Regions from separate parts of the Burkholderia sp. BCC0397 genome, predicted to be linked through region 4. Evidence: predicted binding sites of a transcription regulator. Region 4 holds the regulator's gene; each other region holds the start of a gene.

Region 1 (4,186 bases), on a different contig from region 4:
GACCGTGCGTTTCATTCCGTTTTCCGAATTGCTGTCGTAACGCGACGGCTTCCCGAACCATGAAGATTCAGCTGAAATTTTTTGCAAGCGTGCGTGAAGCACTGGGCGTGGCCGACGAAGAAGCCAACGTGCCGGACAGCGTGACGACCGTCGGCGACGTGCGCGCGTGGCTGCGCGTGCGCGGCGGCGCGTGGGCCGACACGCTCGCCGAAGGGCGCGCATTGCGGATGGCCTGCAACCACGAGATGACCGACCCCGACACGCGGCTCACCGAAGGCTGCGAGGTCGCGTTTTTCCCGCCGGTGACGGGCGGTTGAGCTTTGCATGGGACCGGAGTAAGCGCTGAAGCGCCAACTCCGGTCGACAGGGACCGGTGATGGCAACGATACGAGTCCAGACGGACGATTTCGATTTGAATGCCGAAGTGGCGGCATTGCGTGCGCGCAACCCGAAGATCGGGGCGGTCGCGTGCTTCGTCGGCACGGTGCGCGACCTGAACGAAGGCGATGCGGTCGCCGCGATGGAGCTCGAGCACTATCCGGGAATGACCGAGAAGGCGCTCGAGAAGATCGCGGCCGAGGCCGGCCGGCGCTGGCCGGGCATCGACGTCGCGATCGTGCATCGCGTCGGCAGGCTGCTGCCGCTCGACCAGATCGTGATGGTCGCGACGGTCGCGTCGCACCGCGGCGATGCGTTCGCGTCGTGCGAGTTCGTGATGGACTATCTGAAGACCGAAGCGCCGTTCTGGAAGAAGGAAACGACGCCGGACGGCGAGCGCTGGGTCGATGCGCGCAGTACCGACGACGCCGCGCTCGCGCGCTGGGGCGTCGAGTCGGGCAACACGCCGCGCTGAGCGCGGCGCGCGGGACGATGCGGCGATGTGCCGCATGCGTGCCGTCGTCGCGCGTGACGGGCGTTACGCGTCCGGGTCGACGCTGCGCCCGATGATCTTGGTCGGAAACGGCTCGCCGCGGGCGCGCGACGGCAACGCATGCGGATCGTCGCCCGCGTCGCGGCGGCGCGGTGCGATCGCGTCGAGCAGCGCCTGCTGCTCGGGCGGAATCCGGTAGTCCCAACCGAACCGGCTCAACTGCAGGCTCTGCGCGATCCGCAGCGCGGGCTCCATGAAACGGATCGCCGCGGGCGGCGCGTAGCGCGCCTCGACGGTCCTCAGGAACAGCGACAGCCAGCGGCTGAAATGGGCCGGTTCGATCCCGTCGAGCGGCTGGTGCGCCTGCTGCACGTTGCCGCGATAGCCCTTGGTGCCGAGCACGAGGCTCGACCAGAACGTCACCATCTTCGGCAGATGATCGTCCCAGCGGCCGGCCAGCTTCGCGTCGAACACGGGCCCGAGCAGCGGATCGGCGCGCACGCGGTCGTAGAACGCGTAGACGAGATCGCGGATGTTGTCTTCGGTCGGCTCGGCGTCGCGGGGGCGGGCCGGTGCGGGTTCGGGCGAGGCGGGCAGGGCAGTCATGACGAAAAGGGGCCGGTGGATCGGGGCGGCGGCGCGGGCGACGCGCAGGACGCCGGCCGGATTTTGACGCAAAATAGCGTCCTATAACCCCTGGAAAACGTGTAAATATCACGCATCTTATTGTGCGCACGCGATCCCGGCAACCTGGGGCTGTGCCACGGCACCCTCCATCGGCCCTGCACGCATCGCGATCCGCCCGGCTCACGTCATCGGGGCACGATCGATCTTTTCCGTATTCGCTCATGAGACTCACCGACTACACCGACTATTCGCTGCGCGTGATGCTGTACCTGGCCGTGCGCGGCGAGGGGCTGGCGACGATCCAGGAGATCTCGGACGCCTACGGCATCTCGAAGAACCATCTGATGAAAGTCGTCCAGCAGCTCGGCGAGCTGGGCTGGGTCGACACCGTTCGCGGCCGCAACGGCGGGTTGCGGCTGTTTGCCGATTCGCTGCAACTGACGGTCGGCCAGGTCGTGCGGGCGACCGAAAACGACTTCGCGCTGGTCGGCTGCTTTTCGCCCGACGGCGGCGAGTCGCGCGGCTGCGTGATCGAGCCGCAGTGCCGGCTGAAGGGCGTGCTGGCGGCCGCGCGCGATGCGTTCTTCGCGGAACTCGATCGTCATACGCTCGGCGAACTGGCCGAGCCCGCCTCTCCGCTCGCGGCGCTGCTCGGCATCCGTCCGGTCGCGCTCGTGCGTGCCGCGCCGGTGCCGGACGACGCGCCGGCAGCCGCCGAGCCGTCGTCCAAGGCCAACTGACACGCAGGCGCCGCGCGCCCACTTCGCGCCCACCCCAGCACGCCGCCGGGCCGTTCTCAGGCGATCCGGCAATTTTTGCGCTGAATCAACCCGAATTTCGCTTGAAAGCCGCATAACCATCCTCATCTTGGTGTTAATCGAAAATTGGAGGTCTCGACTAAATGAGAATCGACAAGCTCACCACCAAGTTCCAGGAAGCACTCGCGGACGCGCAAAGCCTTGCGGCAGGCCGCGACAATCAATACATCGAACCCGTTCACGTACTCGCGGCGCTGGTCGCGCAGCAGGACGGCTCGGCCCGCTCGCTGATGTCGCGTGCGGGCGTTCACGTGCAGGCGCTGCAAGGCGCGCTGAACGAAGCCATTTCGCGCCTGCCGCAAGTGACGGGCACGGGCGGCGACATCCAGATCGGCCGTGAGTTGGCCGGGCTGCTGAATCAGGCCGACAAGGAAGCGCAGAAGCTCAACGACACGTTCATCGCGAGCGAGATGTTCCTGCTCGCCGTGTCCGACGACAAGGGCGAGGCCGGCAAGCTCGCACGCCAGCACGGTCTCACGCGCAAGTCGCTCGAAGCCGCGATCGCCGCGGTGCGCGGCGGCTCGCAGGTGCACAGCCAGGATGCGGAAAGCCAACGCGAGGCGCTGAAGAAATACACGGTCGACCTGACCGAGCGCGCCCGCGCGGGCAAGCTCGATCCGGTGATCGGCCGCGACGACGAAATCCGCCGCTCGATCCAGATCCTGCAGCGCCGCACCAAGAACAACCCGGTGTTGATCGGCGAGCCGGGCGTCGGCAAGACCGCGATCGTCGAAGGGCTCGCGCAGCGGATCGTCAACGGCGAAGTGCCCGAGACGCTGAAGGGCAAGCGCGTGCTGTCGCTCGACATGGCCGCGCTGCTCGCCGGTGCGAAGTATCGCGGCGAGTTCGAGGAACGCCTGAAGGCCGTGCTCAACGACATCGCGAAGGACGAAGGCCGGACGATCGTCTTCATCGACGAGATCCACACGATGGTCGGCGCGGGCAAGGCCGAAGGCGCGATGGATGCGGGCAACATGCTGAAGCCGGCGCTGTCGCGCGGCGAGCTGCACTGCATCGGTGCGACCACGCTCGACGAATACCGCAAGTACATCGAGAAGGACGCCGCGCTCGAACGCCGCTTCCAGAAGGTGCTCGTCGACGAGCCGAGCGTCGAGGCGACGATCGCGATCCTGCGCGGGCTGCAGGAGAAGTACGAACTGCACCACGGTGTCGACATCACCGACCCGGCGATCGTCGCCGCGGCCGAGCTGTCGCATCGCTACATCACCGACCGCTTCCTGCCCGACAAGGCCATCGACCTGATCGACGAAGCCGCTTCGAAGATCAAGATGGAAATCGATTCGAAGCCCGAAGAGATGGACAAGCTCGACCGTCGTCTGATCCAGCTGAAGATCGAGCGCGAAGCCGTGAAGAAGGAGCAGGACGAAGCGTCGCAGAAGCGCCTGCAACTGATCGAGGAAGAGATCGACCGCCTCGGCCGCGAGTATTCGGATCTCGAAGAGATCTGGACCGCCGAGAAGGCGGCGGTGCAGGGCAGCGCGCAGCTCAAGGAAGAGATCGAGAAGGTGCGGGCGGACATCGCGCGCCTGCAGCGTGAAGGCAAGCTGGAGAAGGTCGCCGAGCTGCAGTACGGCAAGCTGCCGCAGCTCGAGGCACAGCTGAAGCAGGTCACGCAGGCGGAAGAGCAGGAGCAGCACAACCCGACGCGCCCGCGCCTGCTGCGCACGCAGGTCGGCGCCGAGGAAATCGCGGAAGTCGTGTCGCGTTCGACGGGCATTCCCGTGTCGCGGATGATGCAGGGCGAACGCGAGAAGCTGCTGCACATCGAGGAAAAGCTGCACGAGCGCGTGGTCGGCCAGGACGAGGCGATCAGCGCGGTGGCCGATGCGATCCGTCGTTCGCGCGCGGG
Region 2 (4,186 bases), on a different contig from region 4:
ACTTCTCGCCACGCTCGTTGCCGCGGCCTTGAGCTGCATTACCCTGCCCGCCGCCCACGCACGCACCTACGTCGCGCCGACGGCTTCGTTCGGCAAAGGGGCTTACGTTCATCAATTCGTGCTGCGCGACCCGGCCACGCAACAGCCGCTGCCGAACGCGCGCTATCGGCTGTTCCTGCCCGGCCAGGTAATCGCGGGGCTGCCCGTCAAGCCGGATCAGCACGACAGCGTGATTTTCGGCACGACGGACGCGGCCGGCCGCACGGCCAGGATCCGCCTGCCGAAATTGCATCCTCAGAAGCAATGGGTGTTCAACGCGATCGTCGGCGACGGCGACCTGGGCGAATCGTTCCGGCTGGTCGACCCGGGCGGCACGGCGACGCTCGGCCACGTCCCGTACGTGCTGGACGTGAATAACGAATATCTGGCGTGCGGCTATTCGGATGCGAACGGCTACACCCACTACGCGCAGTCGCGCACGCCGAGGAACGTCGATCTCTACGTCGGCACGCTGGCCGGCTCTGCCGATACCGACTGGTGCGCGGGCCCGGGCCTGACCATCGCGAACAGCACGAACGTCCCCGGCGCACCGGACCTGTATACGCAGTACCTCGGCACGCTGGTCGCCAACGGTGACCGGATCAGCAGCGAATTGCGGCGGCAGATCGTCGCCAAGCTGCTGTCGCTCGCGATCGCCGAACGCGACGCGAGCCGCGTGGCCGCCGTGCTCGATCTCGACAGGATTCCCGACGATCGCCTGAACGATATCGGCTATCGGCTCGCCGATGCGGGCGTCGAGGTCGACCGTGGGCTCGCGATGATCGACGCGCATCTCGCGCAATCGCCGGACGATCCGTATGCGCTCGACAGCAAGGGCTGGGCGCTGTATCGCCTCGGCCGCAACGACGAAGCACTCGCGTGGTTCGACCGCTCGATCGCGATCTTCGCGAAGAAAGACGGCGACGGCGACGCACGCGAAGCCCGTGCGACCGGGTTGGCGCACAAGGGCGAAGTGCTGTGGAAGCTGGGACGCCAGGATGAAGCGCGCGATGCGTTCGCGCAGGCAGGGAAGCTTCAGCCGCAGAACGCCGAGCTGGCGGAAACGTTGAAGCGACTGATGATTCAGATCGGGCAGGACGGCACGAAGACGCCGACGACGACCAGCGACTAGGCGAACTCGCGGCGGGGCAACGGCTGTCGCCGGTCGTCGCGAAATCGTGGCCGGACGTGCGCCGCCGCCTCGCCCATGGGTCACTCCTCGCCTTTCGGCCCCGGGTTCAGCATCACGACGAAGCCGGCCACGCCGACGATCAACGCGAGGGCGCCGCCGCGCAGCGCCGTCGCCGCGTCGAACAGCAGGCCCGTCACGACGGCCATCATCCCGGCGAGCGACACGAACACGGCGATCGCCGCGACGACGATGCGGTACTGGCGGCGTATCATCGCGCGCGCCGCCGCATCATGCCGCGGCCGCGGCGACCGGCGCGTCCGCGTCGTCGCCGCGAATCAGCAGCACCGGGCACTTCGCGCCGCGCACGAAACGCTCGGCGACGCTGCCGAGCAGCACGCGCCGGATGCCGCGCCGCCCGTGCGTACCGACCACCGCGAGATCGATCCCGCGTTCCTTCACGTAGCGTTGCAGGCGTTCCGCGATGTCTTCGCCGATGCTCTCGGTCTCGACCAGTTCGGCTTCGCCCTTCGCGCCGGCCAGCGCGATGATCTGTTCGGCTTCGCGCAGCACCTTGCGCCCGTCGTCGCGGATTTCCTCGACGAGCGCGTGCGGATCGAGCCGGCCGGCATACGTGAACAGCACCGACTTGTCGACCACATACACGACGCTGACGTGCGTGTCGCCCGCCAGCGCCACCTTCACGGCCTCGGCCAGCGCCTGTCTCGACGACGCGCTGCCGTCGACGGCCACCATGATCTTCTCGTACATGCGAACCTCGCTGGGGTGAGTTGCCGCGCGCACTGTCGCGCACGGCCATGTCTCCATCATCGGCCGACGGCGGGTTTGAATATTGACGGCGGTCAAGCCTGGCGGCGACCGCACATGCGGCAAAACGGCGCGACGGGAAGGGGAAAGCTTGCGTCGTCGGCAAGGCCGCGAACCGGGCCGGCAATGCGTGCGCCGATGCGCTTTCGAGCGGCCATCGCGCCGAAGGCGCTATCATCGACTATGCGACTTTCGTCCGGCCCTTTTTTGCCGGTCCCACTTTCAACTCGCTCAACCGACATGACAACGACTACCGAACGCGTGGACGGCGCCGCCCAGCATCTCGTCGCCGCCCGCCATGCCGGCTCGCCCGGCCCGCTGTTGCCCGATGCACTGCGCCCCGACGACATCGACACCGCGCTCGCGATCCAGCAGCGCGTGGCCGACCTGCTCGGCGAACCCGTCGGCGGATGGAAATGCGCGCTGCCGCCGCCCGATCGCGTGATCCTCGCGCCGATCTTCGCGTCGACGATCCGCGAAGCCGATGCGCCGTACCGCGTCGTCGGCGGCCCGATCGTGCGGATCGAACCGGAAATCGCATTCGTGCTCGATCGCGACCTGCCCGCGCGCGAGCAGCCGTATGACGAAGGCGACTTGCGCGCGGCGATCCGCGAAGTACGCCTCGTGCTCGAGATACTTGGCTGCCGCTATGCGGAGCCGGCGCGCGCGTCGAAGTTCGAGCTGCTGGCCGACGGGCAATTCAACCAGGGGCTGTGCGTCGGCCCGGTCGTGCCCGACGGATTGAACCTGCCGCTCGCGACGCTGGCGCTGTCGTTCGAAGGCGCGCTGAACCGCACGATCGACGGCCGCCATCCGGACGGCGATCCGCTGAAGCCGCTGGTGTGGCTCGTCAATTTCCTCGCGTCGCGCGGCGATGCGGTGCGCGCCGGCCAGATCGTGACGACCGGCTCGTATGCGGGCGCGATCGACGTGCCGCTCGGCGATGTGCTGACGGTGCGCTTCGGCGAGCTTGGCAGCCTGTCGGTGACGTTGACCGCGTGACGGGTCAGGTCACACTTTCACGCCCGAACCCGCCATGTCGCTGACACCGCTGCCCGCCCTGCTCGACGCCACCCTGCGCACGGTCGCGCGCCGTTACCGGCTGCCGCCGCTCGACCGCGCGTCGTCGCTGACCGCCGCGACGAACCCGGCCACCGCGCTGGCGATCGTGATCGAGGAAGCGCGCCGGATGCGGGCGGACGGCCACGCTCCCGGCGCCGACTTGCGGCAGCGCTTCATCGATGCGCTCGCACGGATGATCCGCGACGCGATGAATCCGTCATCCGGCGATCCGTCGTTCCAGGCCTCGGTGCTGCGTCACGATGCGCCGAACGTGCGCGAATACGCGTCGCTGTCCGCGCACGCCGAGCAGGACCGGCGCGCGCTCCACTCGGCCGTCAATGCGATCGCGCACCCGGCCAAGCTCGAGCGCAGCGCACAGGCCTGGCAACGCGACGGCCTCGCGCGCCTGCATGCGGCCGCGACCGCGACGTCCTGGGCCGAGCTACATGCCGCGCTCGCGCAACTGCTCGCGCTGCCCGAGATGGCGATCGACGAAGCGTTCGAGCAGGACATCGTCAAGCTCAAGGACAGCCCCGCGCTCGAACGCATGCTGCGGCTCGATGCACTGGCCGCGGACGAGGACGTCCGTCGCTACCGCGCGCTGTGGGTCCGCCAGGGCCCGCTCGTCGGCAGCACGGTCGCCGTCGCGCAGGGCGCCGCGTCCCAGCAGCGCGGCGCGGCCGTCGAGGCGCTGGCGGCGCAGGCGCTCGACGCACTGGCGCGCAGGCTCGACGCGGTGGACGAGCAACGCACCTACCGCGTGGTCACGTCGATGCGCGTGCCTTCGTCGATCCCGGGCCGGCACGACCGCGCGAAAACCGAATGGGACGCGATCCTGCTCGAGCGCGCGCGCGGCAGCGACCCGGCGCCCGCGTGGAACGTGCGCTTTCTCGTCGAAGCGAAGGCCTCCGCGGATGCCGCGACGACCGATCTGCCGCGCCTGCTGCGCGGCCTGAACCTGCTCGCGCAGGCGGCGCCCGACACGGTCTATGCATTCGAGACGCACCAGGGCACGGTGCGCGTGCAGGGCGCCTCGCTGCACGCATTGACGACCGACGAAGCGGCGCTGCCACGCGAAGTGCTGTATTGCTGCGACGCGTCCGCGGACGCGACGCCGCGCCTGCTGGG
Region 3 (4,186 bases), on a different contig from region 4:
AGGGCCTCGCGGTGCTGCGCATGCTCGGCGTCGCCGACGACGATCCGCGCGTGAACCCGAACGGCGGCGCGATCGCGCTCGGCCACCCGCTCGGCGCATCGGGTGCGCGCCTCGTGACGACCGCGATGTACCAGTTGCATCGCACGAACGGCCGTTTTGCGCTGTGCACGATGTGCATCGGCGTCGGTCAGGGCATCGCGATCGCGATCGAACGCGTCTGAGCGGCGTGATGCGGTGAAGCGGCGGATACGCGCCGCTTTGCCGCTACGCTGTGTCCGCCGCGATGGGCGGCACGAGGTGTCTCGTGCTGCCCATCGTCGTTAACCGGCCTGCGACAGTTGCCTGAGGCGCGCGTCGAGCGCGTCGATCTCGGTATCCGCGAACACCTCGATGCCATGCTCGCGCAGCAGCGCCGCGGTGACACCGGCGCCCGCGTGCCGCCGGCTTTCGAAACTTCCGTCGTAAATGAATGTGCTGCCGCACGACGGGCTGCCGTCGGCGAGGATCGCGAAGCGGCAGTCGTGTGCCTGCGCGAGGGCCAGCGCGGTTTGCGCGCCGGCAACGAACGGCGCCGTCACGTCAGCGCCGTTCACGTCGACGATGCGTGCGTGCCCCGCCAGAACCTGCTGCCCCGATGCGCCACCGGCGATCTCGGCAGGCGGGCGCGGCACGCTGAAGCCGCCCGCGAGTTCCGGGCAGACCGCCACGAGACGCCCTTCGCGCTGCCACCGTTCGAGTGCCTCGTGCGCGGCGGTTTTCGCCGAGCCGTTGTAACGGACCGGATGGCCGACCACGCACATGCTGACGAGGATCTTCGGCGTGGCGGGCGGTGGCGGGTCATTGTTCAATGTCGCGCTCCGTGACGGCTGATGGCCGCTGTGGCAGAGCGGAAAATTCTACGCTTCATCCGCGTGCCAGGCCGTCAGGCCGTCGGCCCTTCCAGGTGAATGTCCTCGGGTTCCAGCGCGTAAAGCTCGGGATCGGGCGCTGTGCTGACCGTGAAGCCGAGCCGCAGGTAGAAGTCGATCGTGCGCTGCGACGGTGTGGCCGACACGTACAGGCGCTCGGCGCCCATCGCGCGCGCCTGCGCGCGGGCCGCGTGGTAGAGCTGTTCGCCGAGCCCGCAGCCGCGCCAGTCGTGGCTCACGTGCAGGAACTTCAGTTGCAGCATGTCGCGCTGCGGGCCGAGCGGCCGGCTGTCGACGATCGCTGCCGCGACGAGCCGCGCACCGTCGAACCTGCCGAGAAACCAGCCGCCGCGGTCGTGGCAGTCGAGCAGGATCGGCGTGTAGTGATCGGCTTCGCCGTCGGGCCAGCCGGCCACGTCGTAGAACTCGGGCACGAGATGCAGCGCACCGTCGCGCAGCACGTACAGGTGTTCGATGATTTCGCGCCGGTCGATGGTCCACACGAGCGGTACGTCATCGCGGGCAAGCGGGCGGGCCGACAGCGCGTCGCGGTCGGCGGCGGTGCGGCGCGTCATGCGGCCACCCGGTGCGCGGCGATTGCGTACGTCAACGGCAGGCGCGGCATGCCTTCGGGCGGCGCCATCCGGCGGCCGTCCGGTTCGCGTTGTTCCCGAAACCGCGTGGTGCTGCCATTACGGAAAAACGCGGCCTGATCGCCTTGATGGCGGTCATGCGCGACCGTCGCCGTATTCCGGGACAGCCGATTCAGTTCATGCAATGCCTTTTTCATCGAATTTGAATTCAGGTGGAATGGATCAGGATAGGCCAATCGTTTCGCCGCACGCAACGGCTGCGGGCATTGTCGATGCCGTGCGGCGTTTCGTGACAGGCAGATAAACGCGCGCAGTGATTATCGCCGGATTATTTGATCGAAATCATGGTAATGGCCAAGTTGCCTATTTCATGCGCAACGGAATTAAGGTTTTCCGGTGAATTGCCGACAGTAAGGACGAGAGTGTCGTAAAGCGATCAACCGTTTTTCGGCTACTGAGCGCAATTTCAGCGCGGCGCGGACGACAGATCCGCCTTTCGGAGCCTTGCATGCGCAACAACCAGCCCGTTACCCAACAGGAATTCGATTTTCCCGACGACGTCACGCTGATGTCGACGACCGATGCCGACAGCATCATCACCTACGCGAACACGACGTTCGCGCAGGTGAGCGGCTTCTCGAACGAGGAGCTCGTCGGCCAGCCGCACAACGTGGTGCGTCATCCGGACATGCCGAAGGAAGCGTTCGCCGACATGTGGGCGACGCTGCGGCGCGGCGAGCCGTGGACCGCGCTCGTGAAGAACCGCCGCAAGAACGGCGATCACTACTGGGTGCGCGCGAATGCGATTCCGGTGATGCGCAACGGCGCGCCGCAAGGCTACATGTCGGTGCGCACGAAGGCGCCGCACGACGAGAGCCAGGCCGCGGACGCGCTGTATCGCGCGTTTCGCGAAGGCAAGGCCGGCCAGCGCCGGTTCCACAAAGGGCTCGTCATCCGCACCGGGCTGCTGCGGATCGCATCGCTGTCGCAGACGATGTCGGTGCGTGCGCGCGTTCATTCGGCACTGTGCGTGCTGGCGCCGGCGGTCGTCGGCGCGGGTTGGGCCTGCGGGCTGGCCGGCGGCGGGCTCGCGGCGTTTGCCGGCGTGACGGTCGGCGTGGCGGCCGCGGCCGGCTGGTGGCTCGACGCACAGATCGTGCAACCGCTGAAGCGGCTGCATGAACAGGCGCTGAACGTCGCGACCGGCGAGAGCCGGCGCGGCGTGCGGATGAATCGCGTCGACGAGATCGGCATGACGCTGCGCACGCTCAACCAGCTCGGGCTGATGTTCCGTTGGCTCGTCGACGACGTCAGCGAACAGGTGCACAACGTGCAGCGTGCGAGCAACGAGATCGCGCAGGGCAACAGCGACCTGAGCGCGCGCACCGAACAGGCCGCCTCGAGCGTGCAGCAGACGGCCGCGTCGATGGCGGAAATGACGGCGACCGTATCGAGCAATGCGGAGACGGCGCTGCAGGCGAATCAGCTGTCGGTGTCCGCGAGCGATGCGGCCGAGCGCGGCGGGCAGGCGGTGAGCGAGGTCGTCACGACGATGAGCGAGATCACCGACAGCTCGCGCAGGATTGCCGACATCATCGGCGTGATCGACGGCATCGCGTTCCAGACCAACATCCTCGCGCTGAACGCGGCGGTCGAGGCCGCCCGCGCGGGCGAACAGGGGCGCGGTTTCGCGGTGGTGGCCGGCGAAGTGCGGGCACTCGCGCAGCGCAGCGCGAACGCGGCGAAGGAGATCAAGACGCTGATCGGTGCGAGTGTCGAGCGGGTCGAATCGGGCGCGCGGATCGTCGACGGTGCGGGGAAGACGATGGAGGACATCGTCACGCAGGTGAAGCGCGTGTCGGATCTGATTGCCGAGATCAGCTCGTCGACGGCCGAGCAGAGCACGGGTGTCGAGCAGGTCGACCAGGCGGTCGTGCATCTGGACAACATCACGCAGCAGAACGCGGCGCTCGTCGAACAGAGCACGGCGGCATCGGAAAGCCTGAAGCAGCAGGCGACGCGGCTGGTGGATGCGGTGAACGTGTTCAGGTGATGGTTGCAAGAGTGCGCGACGTGCGGGTTCGATCGATGAATCCGGAATGTCGCGCACAGCGCTTATTCAATTTGGCAGATTCAATCGAATGGCGATAAACGAGAAATATTCGTATTCCATATTTTGTCGTTGCGCGTTAAATCGCACCGAAATCATGGTGCGCAATGATCAGACGAATCGCCGGAAAACCGTTGCCCGGCAAGGCATTTCGTTTTATCCGTGAACAAATTATTCGGCAAAAATACGATGATGCATGTTTAATGAATATTTACCCGAATACGGCATAATGTTTTCGCCGAATTTGCCGAAAGCGCAGGAGCCGACTCACACGCATGCGAATCGATCGCCATGCGCGGGGTCTCGAATCAATCGACGAGCGGACGCAAGATCCGTCACCCGGAGCTCCACACCATGCGCAACAACCAGCCCGTCACGCAACGCGAATTCGAATTTGCCGATGATGCGACGCTGATGTCGACGACCGATGCCGACAGCTATATCACGTACGCGAACGCGGCATTCATCCAGGTCAGCGGCTTTTCGCCCGAGGAGATCGAAGGCCAGCCGCACAACGTGGTGCGGCATCCGGACATGCCGAAGGAGGCGTTCGCCGACATGTGGGCGACGCTCAA
Region 4 (4,186 bases):
GATGGCGCGTGCGATGGAGTTCCTCGCGCGACTCGCGCAAGCCGGCGACGATTTCTTCGAGGCCCCACTGACGGGCGGGTGATGTCGACATAAGCCAATGCGGGCAGCCGCGCTCGGTTGCACGGCCGCTAATAAAGTGACGGGTTCCGCAAGATTACCGCGTTTTTTGTCGGGGAGCGGCCCCCCGGGGATCGGCCGGACGGCCGACGCTGTTCGAATACGACGGCTCACTTCGAGATGCTGCTTGCGTCGATCCAGCGCACGGCCCAGTCGCGCGCGTGCGCGATCGCGTCGCCTTCGTCGTTGAACTGGAGCTCGATCGGAAAAAACCGGTTCGCCACGAGCTCCCCGTCGCTCGATCGGGAGATCACGACATAGGGCTTGAATGAACCGTCGCTGGCGCGTGCGGGCGCGCAATTCAACAGATAACCGCGGTGCGTGAAGGCAGTAGTCGCTTGCATGAATCCGCCACCTCTAGTCCCTTGCTTTGTTGTTCACTACCCGTCTTTAAGGGTGCTGCGGCGCCCCGGCGCGGGCAGAGGCGGCGAGACTCCATCCCCTGTCGCCGCTTCGCAGGAAAAGAATCATACTCTGTAGAAAACGCGTCTTCTAGCTGAAATAAATCATGACAAATCAGTGCGCGTCGCGCGACCGCGGCGATCGCCCGCGCGCCTTTTCCCGTCGTGCCCGGAACGGGATTTGCTTCGATCCGGAGCGTGTCGCCGCCAGGAGAGCCGCGATGGAATCATCCGCTCAAACCGCGCGTGCGCATCCGCGCAGCATCGAACTCGACAACGACGACACGCACGACAGCACGGTCGACACCGACGGCAAGAACCGCGAAGCGTCGCGCCTCGCCGGGGCCGGGCCGATTTCGCCCGACCAGATCACGCGCAGCAACGCGTCGCTCGTCAACGCGATGCCGGAAGCCGGCGACGGGCTCGCCGGGTTCGACAGCCGCCCCGACGGCAATCATCCGATGTTCGCGTTGCGCGCCGGCTACAGGGTGATCGAGAAAGGCTTCGCCGCGCCGCCTGCGGGCGACGCGCCGTTCGGTCCCGTTCACCGGATGTACGGCAGCGCGTACTGGCCCGGCCACAGCCGCCGGCCGGAGCGCATCATCGAGTTGACGGTCGTGCCGGGATAGCCGGCGCGGCGTTTGAATCGATCGTTCGTTTGGGAATCGCCATGGGTCGATGACGGTGAATCGGCGCGCGCGATTCAACCGCGCACCGATACTCGCTCGCACGGTGCCGGAGCGAATGACTCCGCGCATGGGCATGGGCATTCGCCGTCATGCATGCCGTGCATCGCATCGACGCACATGCGTTGACCGAAGTCATGGCGCCACGGCGCAGTTGCGATTGAATGGCGATACGTGAGGCGCATCGACTTGCTTGCCGTGCCGGGTCGATGCGCGCGCCGAACACACGACGCACATCGCGCAATGCAGCATGCGTCGCGCGCATGGCCACGCACGTCATCCACAGAAATCGCGCGGCTGCGCGGCACGGCGGGTATCTCGCTGCACGATCGTGCCCGTTGGTTTACTCTGCCTCGCAGCATCGCGCATTGCTCAGCCCGATCGGCCATCCGGCCGACTTCGTTTCAACCCGCCACTCGGAGACACTATGTACAAACGTATTCTGGTTGCCGTCGACGGCAGCGACACGTCCCGCCATGCGTTCGATGCCGCGCTGACGCTCGCGAAAGCGCACGGCGCGGAGCTGCAGCCGTTCTACGTCGTCGAGAACGCCGCGATCTACTACAACGTGCCCGGCTACGATCCGTCCGTGCTGCGCGATCAGCTCGTCGCGCAGGGCAACACGCTCGCGCAGGATTTCGCGAAGCTGATGCAGGCCGCCGGCGTGAAAGGCGAAACGCGGCTGAACGAAGCGACGTCGCTCAACGACGTATCGTCGCTGATCCTCGATGGCGCGAAAGCGTTCGGCGCCGATCTGCTCGTGCTCGGCACGCACGGCCGCCGCGGCTTCCGCCGCCTCGTGCTCGGCAGCATCGCCGAACAGTGCGTGCGCCACGCGACGCTGCCCGTGCTGCTGATTCCGGCGGCCGCCAACGCGGACGAGCCGGCTGCCTGAGCGGCGTTCGGCAGGCGCGGCCGGTCGCGACGTTTTGTCACCCGACAGCGGCAACTTGCGGTGGGACAATGATTTCGTCGATTCAACGCCGGAGTAAACGATCATGCTGACGCCCGTCGCCACCCGCCCTGCCGCCACGCCCCATGCCGCTAGCTGGGCTCCCCGTCAGGCCCCGCACTGCTCGTCGTGCGCGATGCGGCATCTGTGCATGCCGCAGGGCCTGGCGCCCGAAGCGCTCAGCCGCCTCGAGTCGGTCATCTGCGCGGCACGCCCGGTCAAGCGCGGCGAAGCGCTGTTCCGCGAAGGCGACGCATTCGACAACCTGTACGCGGTGCGCTCGGGTTCGCTGAAAACCGTCGCGACGCGCCACGACGGCCGCGAACAGGTCACGGGCCTGCACCTCGCCGGCGAAGCGCTCGGCCTCGACGGCATCTGCGACGATACGCATCCGCGCACCGCGGTCGCGCTGGAAGACAGCTCGGTCTGCGTGATTCCGTACAGCGCGCTCAAGGCGTTATGCTCGGAAGCCGGCTCGATGCAGTTGCGCATGCACAAGCTGATGAGCGAACAGATCGTGCGCGAAACGTCGCAAACGATGCTGCTCGGCTCGCTGAATGCCGAAGAGCGCGTCGCCGCTTTCCTGCTCGACGTCTCGTCGCGCTACCTGAAGCGCGGCTACTCGCCGTCGGAATTCAACCTGCGGATGACGCGCGAGGACATCGGCAGCTATCTCGGCATGACGCTCGAAACGGTCAGCCGCACGCTGTCGAAATTCCAGAAGCGCGGCCTGATCGAAATGCAGGGCCGCCACGTGCAGATCGTCGACTTCGACGGCCTGCAGCACCTCTGACCCCGCACGGCGCGCGCCCGTCGCACGCCGCTTGCATCACCTCGCCGGTCAATCGAGAAACAGCGCGGCACGCGCCTTCAGCGCCGCGCTGAAATCGTCGAGCCAGCCGATCGACAGACGCCAGCTCTGCCAGTACAGATCGATGTCGATGGTTCGCCCGCGCGACATGTCGATCAATTCACCTGCCGCCAGTTGGCGGTCGACCATCCGGTCCGGGCACATCCCCCATCCCAATCCCGTTTCGCACGCGCGCAGATAGCCCGCGACGTGCGGTATCCAGTGCTGCGGCGGATCGAGATCCGCGCGCGTCACGCGCCGAATGAAGCGCGCCTGCAAGCCGTCCTTCGGATTGAACATCACGCATGGCGCGCGGCGCAGCGCATCGCGCGTAATCCCCGCGTCGAAATAACGTGCGTAGAACGCCGGCGAGCACACCGCGCGATAGCGGATCCGCCCGAGCCGCTCCGACCGGCATCCCTGGATCGGCTCGGCCTGCGCGGTCACGGCGCCCTGCACGCTGCCGTCGCGGATGCGCGAGGCCGTGTAATCCTGATCGTCGATCACGAGGTCGAGCAGCGTCTCGCGCTCCGTGCAGAACGGCCCGACCGCGTCGATGAACCACGTCGCGACGCTGTCGTCGTTGACGGCCACGCGCAACGTCGGCCACGCGCTCGCGATCTGGCCCGGCAATGCGGGCATTCGGCCGCCCAGTTCGGCTTCCAGCAACTGCACGCGTTCGGTATGCCGGCACAGCAGCGCGCCCGAGGTGGTCGCGACACACGGCTGCCCGCGCTTGACGAGCACGCTGCCGACCCGCTCCTCCAGCAGCTTCACGCGCTGCGACACCGCCGACGGCGTGACATTCAGCTCCTTGGCCGCCCGCTCGAACGAACCGTGCCGGATCACGGCCGCGAGGGCATCGAGCAACGCGTAGTCGAGCATTAGATTTCCTTAATCTGCATTAGGTGATTTAGCTTCTCTTATTCCCCTGCCGATCGCAGACTAGCGCTACCCGATTCATTCGTCTACTGCTTCCACGGCTGTCCCTCATCATGAACTGGCTCGCTTTTTCCCACGGCGCCGCACTGTGTGCGTCGCTCATCGTCACCATCGGCGCGCAGAACGCGTTCGTGCTCCGGCAAGGCATCATGCGCTCGCATGTCGGCAAGATCGTGCTGCTGTGCGCGGTGTCCGACATGATCCTGATCGGCGCGGGCGTCGGCGGCGCATCGGTGCT

What was found. Region 4 encodes FNR, which switches genes on or off when oxygen is low (the NO sensors DNR and NnrR bind a similar motif). Its sites were predicted from a motif close to TTGATNNNNATCAA; they were not measured.
Region 1: the regulator FNR is predicted to act here: its motif matches at 2,314-2,327, upstream of clpB (ATP-dependent chaperone ClpB).
Region 2: the regulator FNR is predicted to act here: its motif matches at 2,022-2,035, upstream of HWX03_RS33155 (universal stress protein).
Region 3: the regulator FNR is predicted to act here: its motif matches at 1,834-1,847, upstream of HWX03_RS34005 (PAS domain-containing methyl-accepting chemotaxis protein).

Annotation. Positions count from the first base shown of each region.
Region 1 is NZ_CADFDL010000002.1:1,044,661-1,048,846, forward strand. Features, by position in the region: gene glp (gephyrin-like molybdotransferase Glp) at 1-40, shown strand, start outside; gene moaD (molybdopterin converting factor subunit 1) at 60-317, shown strand; gene HWX03_RS09620 (molybdenum cofactor biosynthesis protein MoaE) at 377-853, shown strand; gene HWX03_RS09625 (group III truncated hemoglobin) at 917-1,477, opposite strand; gene HWX03_RS09630 (Rrf2 family transcriptional regulator) at 1,720-2,238, shown strand; gene clpB (ATP-dependent chaperone ClpB) at 2,400-4,186, shown strand, end outside.
Region 2 is NZ_CADFDL010000017.1:156,117-160,302, forward strand. Features, by position in the region: gene HWX03_RS33145 (tetratricopeptide repeat protein) at 1-1,171, shown strand, start outside; gene HWX03_RS33150 (DUF2964 family protein) at 1,252-1,443, opposite strand; gene HWX03_RS33155 (universal stress protein) at 1,460-1,939, opposite strand; gene HWX03_RS33160 (fumarylacetoacetate hydrolase family protein) at 2,237-2,998, shown strand; gene HWX03_RS33165 (3-deoxy-D-arabino-heptulosonate 7-phosphate synthase) at 3,033-4,186, shown strand, end outside.
Region 3 is NZ_CADFDL010000019.1:32,722-36,907, reverse strand. Features, by position in the region: gene pcaF (3-oxoadipyl-CoA thiolase) at 1-221, shown strand, start outside; gene HWX03_RS34020 (DUF523 domain-containing protein) at 321-848, opposite strand; gene HWX03_RS34015 (GNAT family N-acetyltransferase) at 923-1,483, opposite strand; partial or broken gene HWX03_RS34010 (SAM-dependent methyltransferase) at 1,567-1,698, opposite strand; gene HWX03_RS34005 (PAS domain-containing methyl-accepting chemotaxis protein) at 2,010-3,554, shown strand; gene HWX03_RS34000 (PAS domain-containing methyl-accepting chemotaxis protein) at 3,966-4,186, shown strand, end outside.
Region 4 is NZ_CADFDL010000022.1:71,106-75,291, forward strand. Features, by position in the region: gene epsC (serine O-acetyltransferase EpsC) at 1-91, opposite strand, end outside; gene HWX03_RS35970 (hypothetical protein) at 228-461, opposite strand; gene HWX03_RS35975 (DUF3005 domain-containing protein) at 740-1,147, shown strand; gene HWX03_RS35980 (universal stress protein) at 1,632-2,099, shown strand; gene fnr (fumarate/nitrate reduction transcriptional regulator Fnr) at 2,203-2,949, shown strand; gene HWX03_RS35990 (LysR family transcriptional regulator ArgP) at 2,998-3,891, opposite strand; gene HWX03_RS35995 (LysE/ArgO family amino acid transporter) at 4,002-4,186, shown strand, end outside.